Regions from separate parts of the Mesobacillus sp. LC4 genome, predicted to be linked through region 4. Evidence: predicted binding sites of a transcription regulator. Region 4 holds the regulator's gene; each other region holds the start of a gene.
The links. Region 4 encodes LexA, which represses DNA repair genes until DNA is damaged. Its sites were predicted from a motif close to CGAACATATGTTCG; they were not measured.
Positions count from the first base shown of each region.

Region 1 (3,589 bases), on a different contig from region 4:
TCCGCTTTTAACTCAAGAATGAGGTCACGCAGCTCAGCTGCCCGTTCGAAATTGAGAGCCTTTGCCGCTTCCTTCATTTCTTTTTCCATATTTAAAATCACTTGCTCGCGATCTTTCTTCGTCAATTTCTTCAGGCCTTCTGCCGGGCTGTACTCTTCCTGCTCCTCGGCAGCAATCGTCGCCCTGATCACATCGCGGATACTCTTCTGGATCGTTTGCGGTGTGATGCCATGCTTTAGGTTATATTCTTCCTGGATCTCACGGCGACGCTTTGTTTCACTGATCGCCTTTTCCATCGAATCGGTCATCTTGTCTGCATACATGATGACATGTCCGCTGGCATTCCTCGCCGCACGGCCAATCGTCTGGATCAGCGACCTTTCGGAACGAAGGAAGCCTTCCTTATCAGCATCGAGAATGGTGACCAGGGAAACCTCAGGAATATCAAGGCCTTCCCTCAATAGATTGATCCCGATGAGCACATCATATTTCCCAAGACGGAGCTCACGGATGATTTCAATCCGCTCGAGCGTCTTGACCTCAGAGTGCAGGTACTGGACCTTGATGCCGATCTCCTTCAGGTAATCCGTCAGGTCTTCGGACATCTTTTTCGTCAACGTCGTTACGAGGACACGCTCATTCCGCTTCGTCCGCTCCTGGATTTCGCCGATCAGGTCATCTATTTGGCCCTCAATCGGCCTTACATCGATTGTCGGGTCAAGCAATCCTGTCGGGCGGATGATCTGCTGGACCATCTCTGGAGTATGCTCCAGTTCATACGGACCTGGAGTCGCCGATACGAACACGGCCTGTTTGACATGTTTCTCGAATTCTGCAAATGTCAGCGGGCGGTTATCCATCGCTGACGGCAGGCGGAAACCGTGGTCAACCAGCACCTGTTTACGTGCCTGGTCACCATTAAACATTCCCCGTATTTGCGGCAATGTAACATGTGACTCATCAACAACGATCATAAAATCGTCCGGGAAGTAATCTAGTAAAGTATATGGAGTCGCACCGGCCGGTCTCAACGTCAGGTGGCGTGAATAGTTTTCGATGCCGGAGCAGAAGCCCATCTCACGCATCATCTCAAGATCATATCTTGTCCGCTGCTCGAGCCTTTGCGCCTCAAGAAGTTTTTCCTCGGCACGAAGTACCTCCAGGCGTTCTTCCAATTCCTTTTCGATGTTCTCGATGGCAACCCGCATTTTTTCTTCACGTGTAACGAAGTGGGACGCCGGGAAAATCGCGACATGATCACGTTCGCCAATGATCTCGCCAGTCAGCGCGTCGACCTCGCGAATCCGGTCAATCTCATCGCCAAAAAACTCGACCCTCATGCAGTGTTCATCACGGGATGCCGGAAAAATCTCGACTACATCGCCGCGGACACGGAACGTCCCGCGCTTAAAGTCAATGTCATTCCGTTCATACTGGATATCGACCAGCTTGTGGAGCAGCTTGTTCCGCTCAATTTCCATCCCTGTCCGGAGTGACACGACCATGTCACGGTATTCATCTGGATTACCGAGGCCGTATATGCAGGATACACTGGCAATGATGATGACATCTTTACGCTCAAATAAAGAAGATGTAGCAGAGTGACGCAACTTGTCAATCTCATCATTGATGCTCGCATCCTTCTCAATGAATGTATCCGTCTGCGGCACATAAGCTTCTGGCTGATAATAATCATAGTAACTGACGAAATACTCAACCGCATTGTTCGGGAAAAATTCCTTGAACTCGCTGTAGAGCTGCCCGGCCAATGTCTTGTTGTGGGCGATGACAAGCGTCGGCTTGTTCACTTCCTTGATCACATTGGAAATCGTGAATGTCTTGCCCGTTCCTGTCGCGCCAAGCAACGTCTGGTGCTTCTTGTTATCGCGGATTCCCTGCACCAGTTCTTTAATGGCGGCAGGCTGGTCTCCCTGCGGAGAATACTTCGAGACTAATTCAAATTGGTCCTTCACAGAAAAGCCTCCTGTAATTTGAAATTTCTAGGCACTTTTCGTAAACAATTCAGATTCATTGAATCAGTAACTATATCGAAAAGAGCTTCATCTATATAAGCCTTACATAGCTGTCAAAAAGTCATATCCTCATTCTACCACAAAGAAGGTAAAACAAACCAACAAAAAGCGAACAAACATTCGAATCAACTTCATAGTTTTTAATAAGATTGTAGTAGTAAGTCGAATGTTTGTTCATCAAACGTTTGATTAAATCAGGTAAATCCCTTGTAAAACAAGAAAAACCCGCCGAACAGAATTCGACAGGCTTACTTTTAATTTATGACTGCTTTTTGTTGCGCTTCATCATCTGGTTCGCCAGAAAAAAGCCCAACGTCAATGAAAAAGCATCAACGACAATCAGCAGAAAAGAATCTGTGTACCCTTTATAAACAGAAGCCGCAATCAAAGCGACTGTCAACACAAGCGCAAGGATGTGATTATAGGCAACCCTGGTAAAAAAAACAACCATGAAACCAGGCAGCAACAGTGCGGACAAATATTTCAGCACCAATGGATTAAACACCTCATTCAGAGAATTAACGAAATTTTAAATATCCTATTAAAAATATAACTTGTTTGGAGGCTGGTTACAAGAATCTTCCTCATATAAAGCTTATCGCGCTTATATTATATCAGCAGCGGCCCTTCTATCTTATCCAACCTTTATAGCTGCAAAAAGAAAAAGCATGCGCCGGCATGCTCCATGTTAAGGATTCACTTCACTTAAGACCTTTGTAGCCCAGTCGCTCGCTTCACCATAGAGCCTGAACAGTTCCTCCATTGTCATTTTGGTAGGATTAAACGTCAGCTCGAGATCCTCGTGGAAAGCGAGTTCGATTTCCTTTAAAAATTCTAGCATCATGTATTCGTCGTTCTTTTCACCTGATAAGGCAGCCTTCAGCTCATTGCTTAGCGGCAAGTCTTCAAGAAGATCCTCCATCGGATGATGCAATAAGGAATCCATCAAAGAAAACATTCCGAGAAGGAAGTATTTTGAGGCCAGCACTTCTCTGCCGACCTTCCTGCCGATCAATTCCCCCAGCTTCCCGCGCTTCAGTGATAGTTCAATGATTTCCCGTTCCTTTGAACCGCCTGAGTCTTTGTCTGCTCCCCTGATCGCCAGAACATAAATCCATTTTTTGATTTCATTCAAGCCTAGCAGTATGATGGCTTGCTTAATGGAAGAAACCTCATTCCTTGGCCTGAAAACCGGATTATTAATCAGTCTTAACAATTTATAGGAAAGGGAGATATCCCTTTCAATCACATCTTTAATCTTCTCAAGATCAGGCTCAGGACTCTCGATTTCTTTTAAAATCTGAAAATACGAATGATAGTATGATGGAATATCATAGCTGTTCAGGATGACAGGTTTACTGAAATAAAATCCCTGGAAGTAGACAAATCCGTCTTCTTTCGCCTCTATATATTCTTCAATCGTTTCAACTTTTTCAGCGAGAAACTTTATGTCCCGGCCACTGATAAACCGAATCATTTCCTGCCTGTCCGCTCGTTTCGTCGAACGGAAATCAATCTTGATGATATCAATATAATCCAATAGCTGGACCGTCAAT
Region 1 covers NZ_JBGCUB010000002.1:674,172-677,760, reverse strand. The annotation lists gene uvrB (excinuclease ABC subunit UvrB) at 1-1,973, opposite strand, end outside; gene AB5I83_RS09595 (CsbA family protein) at 2,293-2,526, opposite strand; gene AB5I83_RS09590 (EAL and HDOD domain-containing protein) at 2,722-3,589, opposite strand, start outside.
Region 1: a site for LexA is predicted at 2,143-2,156, ahead of uvrB (excinuclease ABC subunit UvrB). Genes of this name have one in related genera too.

Region 2 (3,589 bases), on a different contig from region 4:
TCCTGATGGCCGGGGGCACCGTCGTCCTGGCCAATGATTTCTCACCTGAAAGTGCGATTAGGAACTTAATTGAGCATAGTTGCACAATCGTCCTGTTTGTACCGACGATGCATCATATGTTAGTGAAATCCGATCTTTTCCAGAAGACGAAATTTGAGGATTTAAAGCTGTTTTTATCAGGAGGTGCGCCGTGCCCGCTTGAAATTTATGAAGCATACAAACAGAAAGGCATCGCCTTCAAGGAGGGGTATGGACTGACAGAGGCCGGCCCGAATAATTTTTACATAGATCCTTCAGAGGCAGATGTAAAAAGGGGCTCAGTCGGTAAGCCAATGCTTTTCCATAATATCAGGATTCTGGATGAAACCGGTATAGAGGTCAGAGAGGATGAGGTCGGTGAACTCGTCATTCAAGGGAATCATGCATTTTCTTATTACTGGAAAAATAAAAACGCGACCGCAGACACCTTGAAGGACGGCTGGCTCCATACAGGTGACCTGGCGAAGAGGGATAAAGATGGATATTACTACATTGTCGGCAGGAAAAAAGAGATGATCATCACAGGCGGTGAAAATGTATTTCCACTCGAGATCGAGCACTGGCTTTGCTCACACCCTTCCATCCAGGAGGCGGCGGTCATCGGGGTGGCAGATGATAAATGGGGTGAAGTAGTAACGTCCTATATTGTCCTTGAAGAAGGAGCAGGAGCAGCTTTGTCTGAAGGGGATGTTAAGCAATATTGTAAACAAAAACTCGGCAGCTATAAAGTCCCTAAAAACATTTATTTTATCAGTCAAATGCCGAAAACACATGTCGGGAAAATCGACAAGAAACTGTTGAAGGAAATGGCAGGTAAAAAGCAAAAGCCAGTCAGTTGAAAGTGGGACTTCGGAATATAATGTGATTTTAAAAATAAACAGCCATGAGTCATGATATACCGTGATTCTAAGGAATAAGTGACCACAACTACGGAATATATCAATTTTTCAAGTTCAGGGAAAAGTTTACTTACCCGAAACATAAAAAAGGCATTTCAGCCAGCGCTCGCTGACTGGAGTGCCTTTTTTTGAATCGAAATGCAAAGCACTATATTAAGAAAGAAAAATGAAGATAACAGAATCATCACTCCGCTGAATGGCAACAGGGCTGCAACTGGCGGAGCTAGGCTTGCTCCGGTCAACAGGATGAAGGAATACAGGGACAGTGCTTTGGCGCGCTGGCTGCTGCCATAAGAGCCAATCAAGGTAATGACGGTCGGGATTACGAGTGAAATCGAAGAAACAAAAAAGATGGAGAAGATGATCAGTGCTCCGGTAGAATGAAAGAAAAGCAGCAGGAAGGCGCTTATAGACCCAATGGCCAAACCAAACATCAATGTGCGCAGCTCTCCAAAGCGATCGATCAGTTTACCTGTGAAAAGGGAAAGGGAAGCGCCGATCAAACCAACAAGCCGGATCATCAGCAGGTCTGATTCAGGACCATCAAAAAAGCGGCCAATACCATCATAGAAGGCAATTATCGCAAATAACAGCGAAAAAGTAATCATATAGGATTTCATCAAAACAGGCTCTTTTAACAATTGAAAAAAGATTTTCCATACAGGCTTGCTTTCCGTCGTTTGGGTCGGTGATTCTTTCAGCAGGAAAAATGCAGCTGCAAATAGAATGAAATAGACTGTCGAGAAGAAATAGAAAACGCTGTTCCAGGAAAAAACATCTGCCAAGAAGGCACTGGCAATCTGACCAAAGGTCCCGGCGATTAAGAATCCTGTATTGATCAGCACAACCAGAATCGTTCTTTGCCGAAAATTGAATACATCATAGGAGTAGGCAAATGCAACAGAAGCGAAGGTAGCAAGGGTGATTCCCTGCAGTGAGCGGGCAAACCACAAAGTGAGGGATCCGGCAGAGAATCCGACTGCAAGTGTCGTCAAAGCAGAGGCCAAAAGCCCGAACACAAGAATTTTTCGTCTGCCCGTGATATCGGAAATCGGCCCGAATGACAGCAGTCCGCAGGCATAGAAGAAAGTGAACAGACCTCCTGCGAGGACTACGTGGGATTCGGCGATTAACAAGTCATCTGCCAGGACCGAATAAATTGGAATCAAAGTATAAATATTGCTTGCGACCATGATGGCACAAAGTGTCAGAAGAATGGAAGCCTTTTGAAAAAAGGACATGGATTTCATGTATATCACCTGCCACCACCAACATATGCAGACACCACAGTTTTTGCAGGTTGTTTGGGAAAAATTAACGGGCTTCCTGCTTCCAAAATGGTCCTCAAAAAAGGTATAATGAAAGATATATAGAACAATCGTTTGGTATGGAAAGGCGCATGAGTATAGAGCGCCTTTTTCAATTTTTATAAAGATAGATATTTTTAAAGAGAGAAAGGGGAAGTCAGATGTCTGTACGTTTAGTACTAGGGCGCTCGGGGAGCGGCAAGACCGAGATGATCATTAATGAAATCAAGGACAGGCTCATCTCAGACCCGCAGGGGGACCCGATTGCTTATCTAGTCCCTGAACAAATGTCATTCCTTTCCGAATACAGATTGTCCACTGACCCTGAGCTTGGGGGGATGATCAGGGCGCAGGTTTTCAGCTTTCCGCGCCTTGCATGGAGAATCCTGCAGGAAACGGGCGGGTACACTCGCCAGCATTTGGACAGCGTCGGGATCAGCATGATGATCCGAAAAATCATTGAGGACAAAAAGGACGAGCTGAAAATCTTTCAGAAGGCAGCGGATAAGAATGGGTTTATCCAGCAGATGGAGCAGATGCTGATTGAGTTCAAGCGCTATGCGATCAATCCGGACGAGCTCACTGGAAAAATGGAGGCAAGCGCCGCAGGGAATAAAGCCCTGAAGGACAAAATCCATGATCTTGATCTAGTGTATCGACAATTTGAAGACGAATTATTTGGCAAATATATAGATTCAGAGGATTATTTCAAACTGCTGGCCGAGAAAATCCCGGCCTCGCAATACCTTCAAAATGCAGAAATATACATCGATGGTTTCTACAGTTTCACGCCTCTTGAATTGATGATCATTGACCAGCTTATGAGTACTTGTAAAAGGGTGACCATCGCGCTGCCGGTCGACAAGGGTTTCAAAAATGAAAAGCCTGATGAACTGCATTTATTCAGGGTAACAGGTGAAACCTGCTCAACTTTGCATGACATGATAAAAGCAAATGGCCACGATCTGGAAGAAGAAATCGTATTGACGGAACAGATGCGCTGGCAGGATGAATCGCTAAAGCATCTTGAAAGGGAATTCGATTCCAGGCCTGCCGTTAAATATAACAGTGAAGCCGCGATCCATATTGCCCAGGCTGCCAACAGAAGGGCAGAATTGGAAGGCGTTGCCCGCAGGATCCTTGGGCTGGCAAGGGATAATGGTTACCGTTATCGCGATATTGCCGTACTGATGCGAGGCAGCGAATACCGAGAAGTACTTGAAACGATTTTTGACGACTATGGCCTGCCATACTTTATCGACCAGAAGCGGAATATGCTTCATCATCCATTGATTGAGCTAGTCCGTTCCAGTCTTGAAACGGTATTGGGGAACTGGCGGTATG
Region 2 covers NZ_JBGCUB010000004.1:160,902-164,490, forward strand. The annotation lists gene AB5I83_RS14155 (class I adenylate-forming enzyme family protein) at 1-878, shown strand, start outside; gene AB5I83_RS14160 (MFS transporter) at 1,034-2,188, opposite strand; gene addB (helicase-exonuclease AddAB subunit AddB) at 2,407-3,589, shown strand, end outside.
Region 2: a site for LexA is predicted at 2,310-2,323, ahead of addB (helicase-exonuclease AddAB subunit AddB). Genes of this name have one in related genera too.

Region 3 (3,589 bases), on a different contig from region 4:
ATCGTCTCTAAACCGACAGGGCCCCCACGGTATTTTTCAATGATGCCCTTGAGCAATTTATGGTCTATATGGTCAAGACCCAGGGTGTCAACCTGCATCAATTCCAAAGCTTCCTGGGCAAGAGTTTCCTCTACAGCACCATTTCCGCGCACCTGAGCAAAGTCGCGCACTCTCTTCAAGAGGCGGTTTGCAATCCTCGGTGTGCCTCGGGACCTTCTCGCCAGCTCCTGAGCGGCAGGCCAGTCAATGTCGGTTTCCAAAAGCTCAGCCGTTCTGACGACAATATCAGTAAGCTGTTTCTCATTATAGTATTCCAAACGGCTCAAAACTCCAAACCTGTCTCTTAAAGGAGCCGACAACGAACCGGCACGGGTAGTCGCGCCCACAAGCGTGAACGGCGGAAGGTCAAGCCGGACTGACCGGGCACTTGGCCCTTTGCCGATGACAATATCAAGGCAGAAGTCTTCCATAGCAGGATAGAGTACTTCCTCGATCGTTCTTGGGAGCCTATGAATTTCATCTATGAACAGGACATCGCCCGGTTCCAATGCCGTCAGGATGGCTGCCAGGTCACCAGGCCTCTCAATGGCCGGTCCTGAAGTCGTCCTAAGATTGACGCCCATTTCATTGGCAATGATGGCTGCCAGTGTCGTCTTGCCCAGACCAGGCGGTCCGTAGAGCAACACATGATCCAACGTTTCCCGCCTCATTTTGGCGGCTTCAATGAAAACCTCAAGATTTGCTTTCACTTTATCCTGGCCGATATATTGCCTGAGTGTCTGTGGACGCAGGCTCTGCTCAAATGAAACATCCTGGTCGCCCGCTTCACTGGAGATGATTCGTTCTTCCATCAGTTTCTCACCCTTCTAATAAGCTGATTGACCGACCTAATCGTATCAGTCTATATTAACTCAGCATTATCGTAATAGCTTCTGTAATGCTTTCTTGATATATTGATCCGTCGTCAATGTTTCCTTCTTTAACTCAGGAGTGATTTTGCGTATTTCCTTTTCAGAGTAACCAAGTGCCTTGAGTGCCAACACCGCCTCATCAAATTCGGTAGACTGGCTTATGGTTGCTGCTACCTCGTCCGCATTGAACAGGTTAGGGAAATAATCTGGAACAAGGTCATGCAGTTTCCCCTTCAAATCAAGGATCATTTGCCTGGCTGTCTTCTTGCCTACACCTGGGAATTTGACCAGGAACGTCTCGTCTTCATTTTCGATTGCCTGAACCACTTGACCGGGTTCTCCTGACGCCAGGATGGCCAAGGCCCCTTTCGGACCGATTCCCGAAACATTCAGCAGCCTTGTGAAAAGTGCCTTTTCTTCTCGATTCTTAAATCCATAAAGAGCGATGAGATCTTCACGGACATAATGATATGTATAAATACAAATCTCTTTCCCTGCTTCTTTTGTAAATACAAATGGGTTTGGTGTCATGATCTGGTATCCAATCCCGCTGTTTTCAATCACTATATATTCAGGACCGACGAAATCGACGGTACCTTTTATGAATTCATACAATACTCTCGCCCCTCTGCTTTGCTGTAACTCATTTTAACATACTCCTTTTATAGGTATGAATAAAAATATGCGAAAAGGCGAACGTATGTACATTTTTTTTAGAAAGCAGACCTTTCTGAAAACCTTGTGAAACACAAATAAGAGCCAGTCAGCCCGGCTCTTCACTGTCTTCAATCACTGTATAGGGTTTAAAAGTCTCCAATACCTCTTCATAGCACTGCTTATTCCGGATTGGTATACCCTTTTTCAATTGATCTCGTTTTATACTTTCAAGTCTGCCGAGGTCAATCTGAAAGAAAGATTGAATAATATTCGAACCTTCAGGTCTCCCATTAAAGATTGTAAGGACCCCTTCATCCGATAAACCGAAATAACCATTTGCCTTCAATAGCGGCGAAATATCATCATATTCCTGCCTGAACACCGCCTTATTGGCTTCCATGTCGACTAGCTGCCATTCGTCATATTTGGCCCAGAAGTCCTCCATGGACCAAATGGTTTCCACAATCCGTTCCTCACTCATTTCACCATCCAGATAGACTCTTTGCAAAATGATGGTGACTTTTAGAGGTTCGCTTTCCTCGACTGATTCTTCAGGCTTCTCAGCAAAAACCGGCTCTGTCTGAAGTACTAAACTGTATCCCGATAGACTGATTAGGAGAATAACAGCTGAGCTTAATACTTTTAATAATTTGATTGAAGCCATTGCTGTCCACCTCTCTTATTTGCTAAAATTTGTTCTTTTTCACTAATAGTGTAGCCAAAATAAACTTATTTATCCTTTAAATAAATACATGAAAATAGAAGGCAAGAGGATACTCTGCCTTCTATTTTGATTAAGGATTGAAGTTTATGCTTTCCCTTGGATTTCCATTTCGCCGGTCATAGTCTATATTCCTTGATCTGCTGAAGGTACCTTCATCCTCAATGACACGAAGCACCCTGCCTTCCGTATATGGAAGGACAGCCTTTTTGATTTTCTTATCTGTCTGTTTTTTCTGTGACTTGTCCTTATAGCTGACTGCTATTTCTACTTCCCTGCCGAATAAAACAGATCTTACCTTGTCGACATTCTCGACTGATTCAGCTGCAATCCCGACTTTGCGGGCCATTTCGTTATCTTGTTCGTTGTTCGAATAGATCCTTGCCTTGCCGCTGCCCCTATGCTCGCTCAAATGTCCATGGTAATTCAAATCGCCGCGGCTGTATTTATTATCCCTCTGAAAAAAGTTATGGTCATGATCTGAACGCGGGATAGTTGGATTTGGAGGGTTGCCGTTTTCATCTCTGGACTGGAGCATCGCCCGTTTCCGATTCTCTCCGGCTAGACCCTCTTTACCAAAATTGTGGTCAAAAATTTCCGTGATTCCACCTTCCCGGTCATCCATCACGTCTATTTCATTTCCTTTTTCATTCGAGTAATAGCCAAGTGGCTGCCCACCGTCGGCATTCCTGTCCTGTATAGCGGCATCATTATTACCATTACAAGCCGCCAGCCCAATCGTAAGAAGGGAAGCTATAGGTACGAACAACATCCTCCTGTTCAATCAAAAAACCCCCATCCTAGCTATAATGAGCACTTTTACATGCTCATTATTAGAGTGCGGATGGGGACAGATTTTCATTCTGACAGATACGTCCAAAATCTAACCTAAAAACCAAGTCTTGCTTTCACATCCTCCTGGAATTGTTTCCTTTGCTGAAACTGGCTGACAGTCATTTCCACGATTGGTGCCAGGCTATACGGATTTGAATGATTTCGATCTCTCACTAAGCGGTTCCACTCCCTTAAAATATCAGCAGGGTACAGAAGCCCGAAGAGGAAAGCCTCAGAATCCAGCCATTTGTTCAAATGTTTTATTTTTACCAGTGATTCAAACTGCCAATCCAAAAAAGGCAGAATCCGATTAGCATACTGCAGCATATCATATGCTCTTGACCCAGAGCTGATCAGATCAAAATCAATGATCATCAGCTTTCCTGCCTTAGATCGCAAAAAATTGTGATGGGCTACATCCCCGTGGAGGATAGCTGGAGACTCTGTCTCAAGCTCTTTCTTCAAG
Region 3 covers NZ_JBGCUB010000001.1:150,707-154,295, reverse strand. The annotation lists gene ruvB (Holliday junction branch migration DNA helicase RuvB) at 1-851, opposite strand, end outside; gene ruvA (Holliday junction branch migration protein RuvA) at 918-1,526, opposite strand; gene AB5I83_RS00715 (BofC C-terminal domain-containing protein) at 1,675-2,232, opposite strand; gene AB5I83_RS00710 (YhcN/YlaJ family sporulation lipoprotein) at 2,363-3,073, opposite strand; gene AB5I83_RS00705 (phosphotransferase) at 3,178-3,589, opposite strand, start outside.
Region 3: a site for LexA is predicted at 1,605-1,618, ahead of ruvA (Holliday junction branch migration protein RuvA). Genes of this name have one in related genera too.

Region 4 (3,589 bases):
TACTTAGTCTAATTACCATTAAATCAGTAGATGAAACGAGCAGATAACACCCTTTTTTCAATTTTTCTATTGTAATGAGAAAATCAGCAAAATAAAAATAAAAATGGAATACATTCGGCATGTATTCCAAATCTGCATATATTTAATGAAGCTTGTTCTTCGCTTTTTCGTCTTTAAGTTTTTCAGGTGTAACATCATTGCCTTCTGGATCCACTATGGTAACACCTTTAAGTGTATTAAGCATAGAAGACCGGAAAGACTGTAAATATTCTGCTCGAAGCTTCGTTTGTTCTTTTGCTTCTTCTTCTGTCAACTTAGATGATTTTGCTTTCCTTGCCAGTTCATTGATTCTAGCAATTTTATCACTTGATAGCATTGTAAAGCTCCTTTGTAAAAAATTACGTCAAATGTCATCTTACTAAAATTATTGAGATTTTACAAGAATAGAGCTTTTATTCGTCTGCTTCTATGTACTCAAGATATCGTCGGTTTACTGTTGCTTTGGATACATTATAACCGAATCCCCTTAGAGTAGCAGCGATCTCCGCAAATGTCAGCCCATTATTGCGCAGCCTGACAATTTCCTCAATCGGCATCTCTTTTCGTTCCCGGCCCGAATGATCACCCTGATTTTTTAGATTGCGCTGGGGTTTGTATCCGTGTTCAATCGCTCGTTTCATGCCCCTTTTGATCTTAATGTTATGGATTTTCCTTTGATACTCTTCGACCATACTGACAATTTGGAGCACCATGGAATCTGATTCTGAAAGTTGCAGCTCCCCACTATGTGAGACACTATATAATTTCACATTTTCTTTAAGGATACAATGCAAAATCGCAACTTTTGCATTTCCTCTTCCAAGTCTCGTTTCATCCTGGATCAGCAGTGCCCCTATATTTTTATCCTTAATCAATTCCAGCAGCTCAAGTATCCCTTCTCTTTCAAGATCATAACCGCTGGCCTGTTCTTTAATGATACTGGCTACTTCAAAGCCATAACTGCCTGCCAGGCGAAGCAGCTCTTCTTCCTGCCTCGCAAGAGAAGTTTCCTGTGTTTCTTTCGTTGTACTTACACGGCAATAAATGATTGCTTTCATGTTGTCACCTTATTCTGTTCCAATCTACTTTCCTGCACCGGCAATTTGAGTAGGTTCAATCTGTTCAGCCACAACAGGGATTACCAGCTCGTCACCCGGATAGACCATTTCACCGACAATTCCATTTTCTTTTTCTACCCAGCTTACAAATTCATTTTCAGATAAATTGTGTTCGTTGGCAAATGATTCAGCAATCTTCCATAATGTTTGCCCTTCTTCTATAGTAACAGTTATGTAAGCATCTTCGTTATTTAATTGAGCTTTAGCCACGAATGTGAAGACTAAGCTGACAGCAAGCAAGATCATTCCATATGAATAGTTTTCCCATAGTTTTTTCATTTCGACACCCCTTAACGAATGTATGTTCGGTTTATTGATTTCATTATAAATCGAACGTTTGTTTTGTGTCAACTCAAAAATTCGAACTTATGTTTGTATCCGTGGAAAAGACATGGTATAATTAGGACAAGAAAAATATACGAGGTGCGTGAATATGACAAAGTTATCTAAGCGGCAACAAGATATATTTGAATTCATAAAAGGCGAAGTCAAGAAAAAAGGGTATCCGCCATCCGTACGTGAAATAGGCGAAGCAGTTGGACTTGCCTCTAGCTCCACTGTCCATGGGCACCTTGCCAGACTTGAGAGCAAAGGCTTGATTCGACGCGATCCTACTAAGCCGCGTGCAATAGAAATTCTCGAAATAGAAGATGATGCACGTATTCCAAAGTATAATGTCGTTAATGTTCCTGTCGTTGGTAAAGTAACAGCGGGTATGCCGATTACCGCCATTGAAAATGTTGAAGAGTACTTCCCTCTCCCAGATCGCCTTGTTCCGCATGATGAGCAGGTTTTCATGCTTGAAATCATGGGTGACAGTATGATCGAAGCGGGCATCCTTGATGGGGACTATGTGATTGTTAAGCAGCAAAAGACTGCTAATAATGGAGATATTGTAGTAGCGATGACTGAAGACGATGAAGCAACAGTAAAGCGCTTCTTTAAGGAAAAGGATTATTTCCGGCTGCAGCCGGAAAACCCAACGATGGATCCAATTATCCTTCGTAATGTATCCATTCTCGGTAAAGTCATTGGTGTCTACCGCCATATGCATTAAAAAAAGCAAGCGTCTTCGCTTGCTTTTTTTATTATCTATAAAGCTTTTAAGCTGTACATATATGAAACTAGCACATTTATAAAAAAACTAGTTAGAAACCCTAACAACTTGTCCGTCTCCACATAAGATATTGTGTAAGTATCTTTCAAGTTGGAAAGGAGTTGAGTTTCTAATGGGATACAATCGTAATGACAATGATGTTGCAGGCGTATTTTATCCTAACCGTGACAGGGACAGAGTCAGGGCAACTGTTGATTTTGATGACCTCTGCCGTGCTGTGCGCCGTTGTATTATCGAGGATTTGGTAGCTGGCGCTCGGGATGATCGGGATGACGATCGTGACCGCCGCCACAGAAAGTGCGGTTGCAGAAACTAACTAAAAAAATCCCGAAAGGTTTTGACCTTTCGGGATTTTTCTATTTCCACTGAATGGATTGAACAGGTAGCACATCTTTTAAAACTTCAAAGTATGCAGCATTTTGATTTTGAGTTAACCAAATGTGCACGGTACCGCTGTCTTGATTCGTTCTGATCAACCTTCCCATTCCTTGTCTTAGGCGAAGGAGCATATATGGAAGATCTACCTCTTGACCGGGATTTTGCGCATGTTTTCTTTTCGCCTGGAAGACCGGGTCATGAGGCGGGAATGGCAAGGAAGAAATGATAACTTGAACCAATGACTCTCCTGGCACATCCAGTCCTTCCCACAGATTGTAGGAACATAAAACGGTCACAGTGTCTGTCTGGAATTCCTTTACCGTTTCACTAATTTCACGGTCACCCTCAAACAAAATAGGGAAGCTCCACTCATGTTTTTCAGTCCAATCGCGGAATCGTTCCATTTCCTGCATAGTAGAGAATAGTATAAGAGAGCTGCCATTACTGCTTCTAACGTCATCCCCTATTTTCTCCCACTTCTTCATTTCATCATCCTCAATGTGTGCCACCAATTCCATTTGCTCTTCATAATCAAATGGAGACGCTACAGTAAATGATGAGTACTTCTCAATCCCGAGGCTCTTCGCTATATAGCTGAAATCTCCGGCCTGAGACAAGGTAGCTGAAGAAAATACAAACGGGATACTTTGGGAAAATACTTCTTTTTTCAGAATATCCTCAACCAGCCTCGGCATGATGACAAGTGAAGTTTGTACTTCATTTTCTTCAAGCCAGAAAATCCCTTCGTCGTTCTTCAAGAAAATTGAAAGACCATATGCGAAAAACTCCAGATATTCTTCCATGATTTTCAAATGATATTCGTCGATCAGGAACATTTCTGCGTCAAAGACGAGCTGGTCCATTAAATCGCTAACCTTTTTCTCGAGAGTTTCCGCTGTTTTCCTGATACTTGATAGCATTGGTACTTCTTTTCGAT
Region 4 covers NZ_JBGCUB010000005.1:274,919-278,507, reverse strand. The annotation lists gene AB5I83_RS16880 (DUF896 domain-containing protein) at 143-376, opposite strand; gene AB5I83_RS16875 (YneB family resolvase-like protein) at 453-1,097, opposite strand; gene yneA (cell division suppressor protein YneA) at 1,122-1,436, opposite strand; gene lexA (transcriptional repressor LexA) at 1,591-2,214, shown strand; gene AB5I83_RS16860 (hypothetical protein) at 2,387-2,590, shown strand; gene AB5I83_RS16855 (ATP-dependent DNA helicase) at 2,631-3,589, opposite strand, start outside.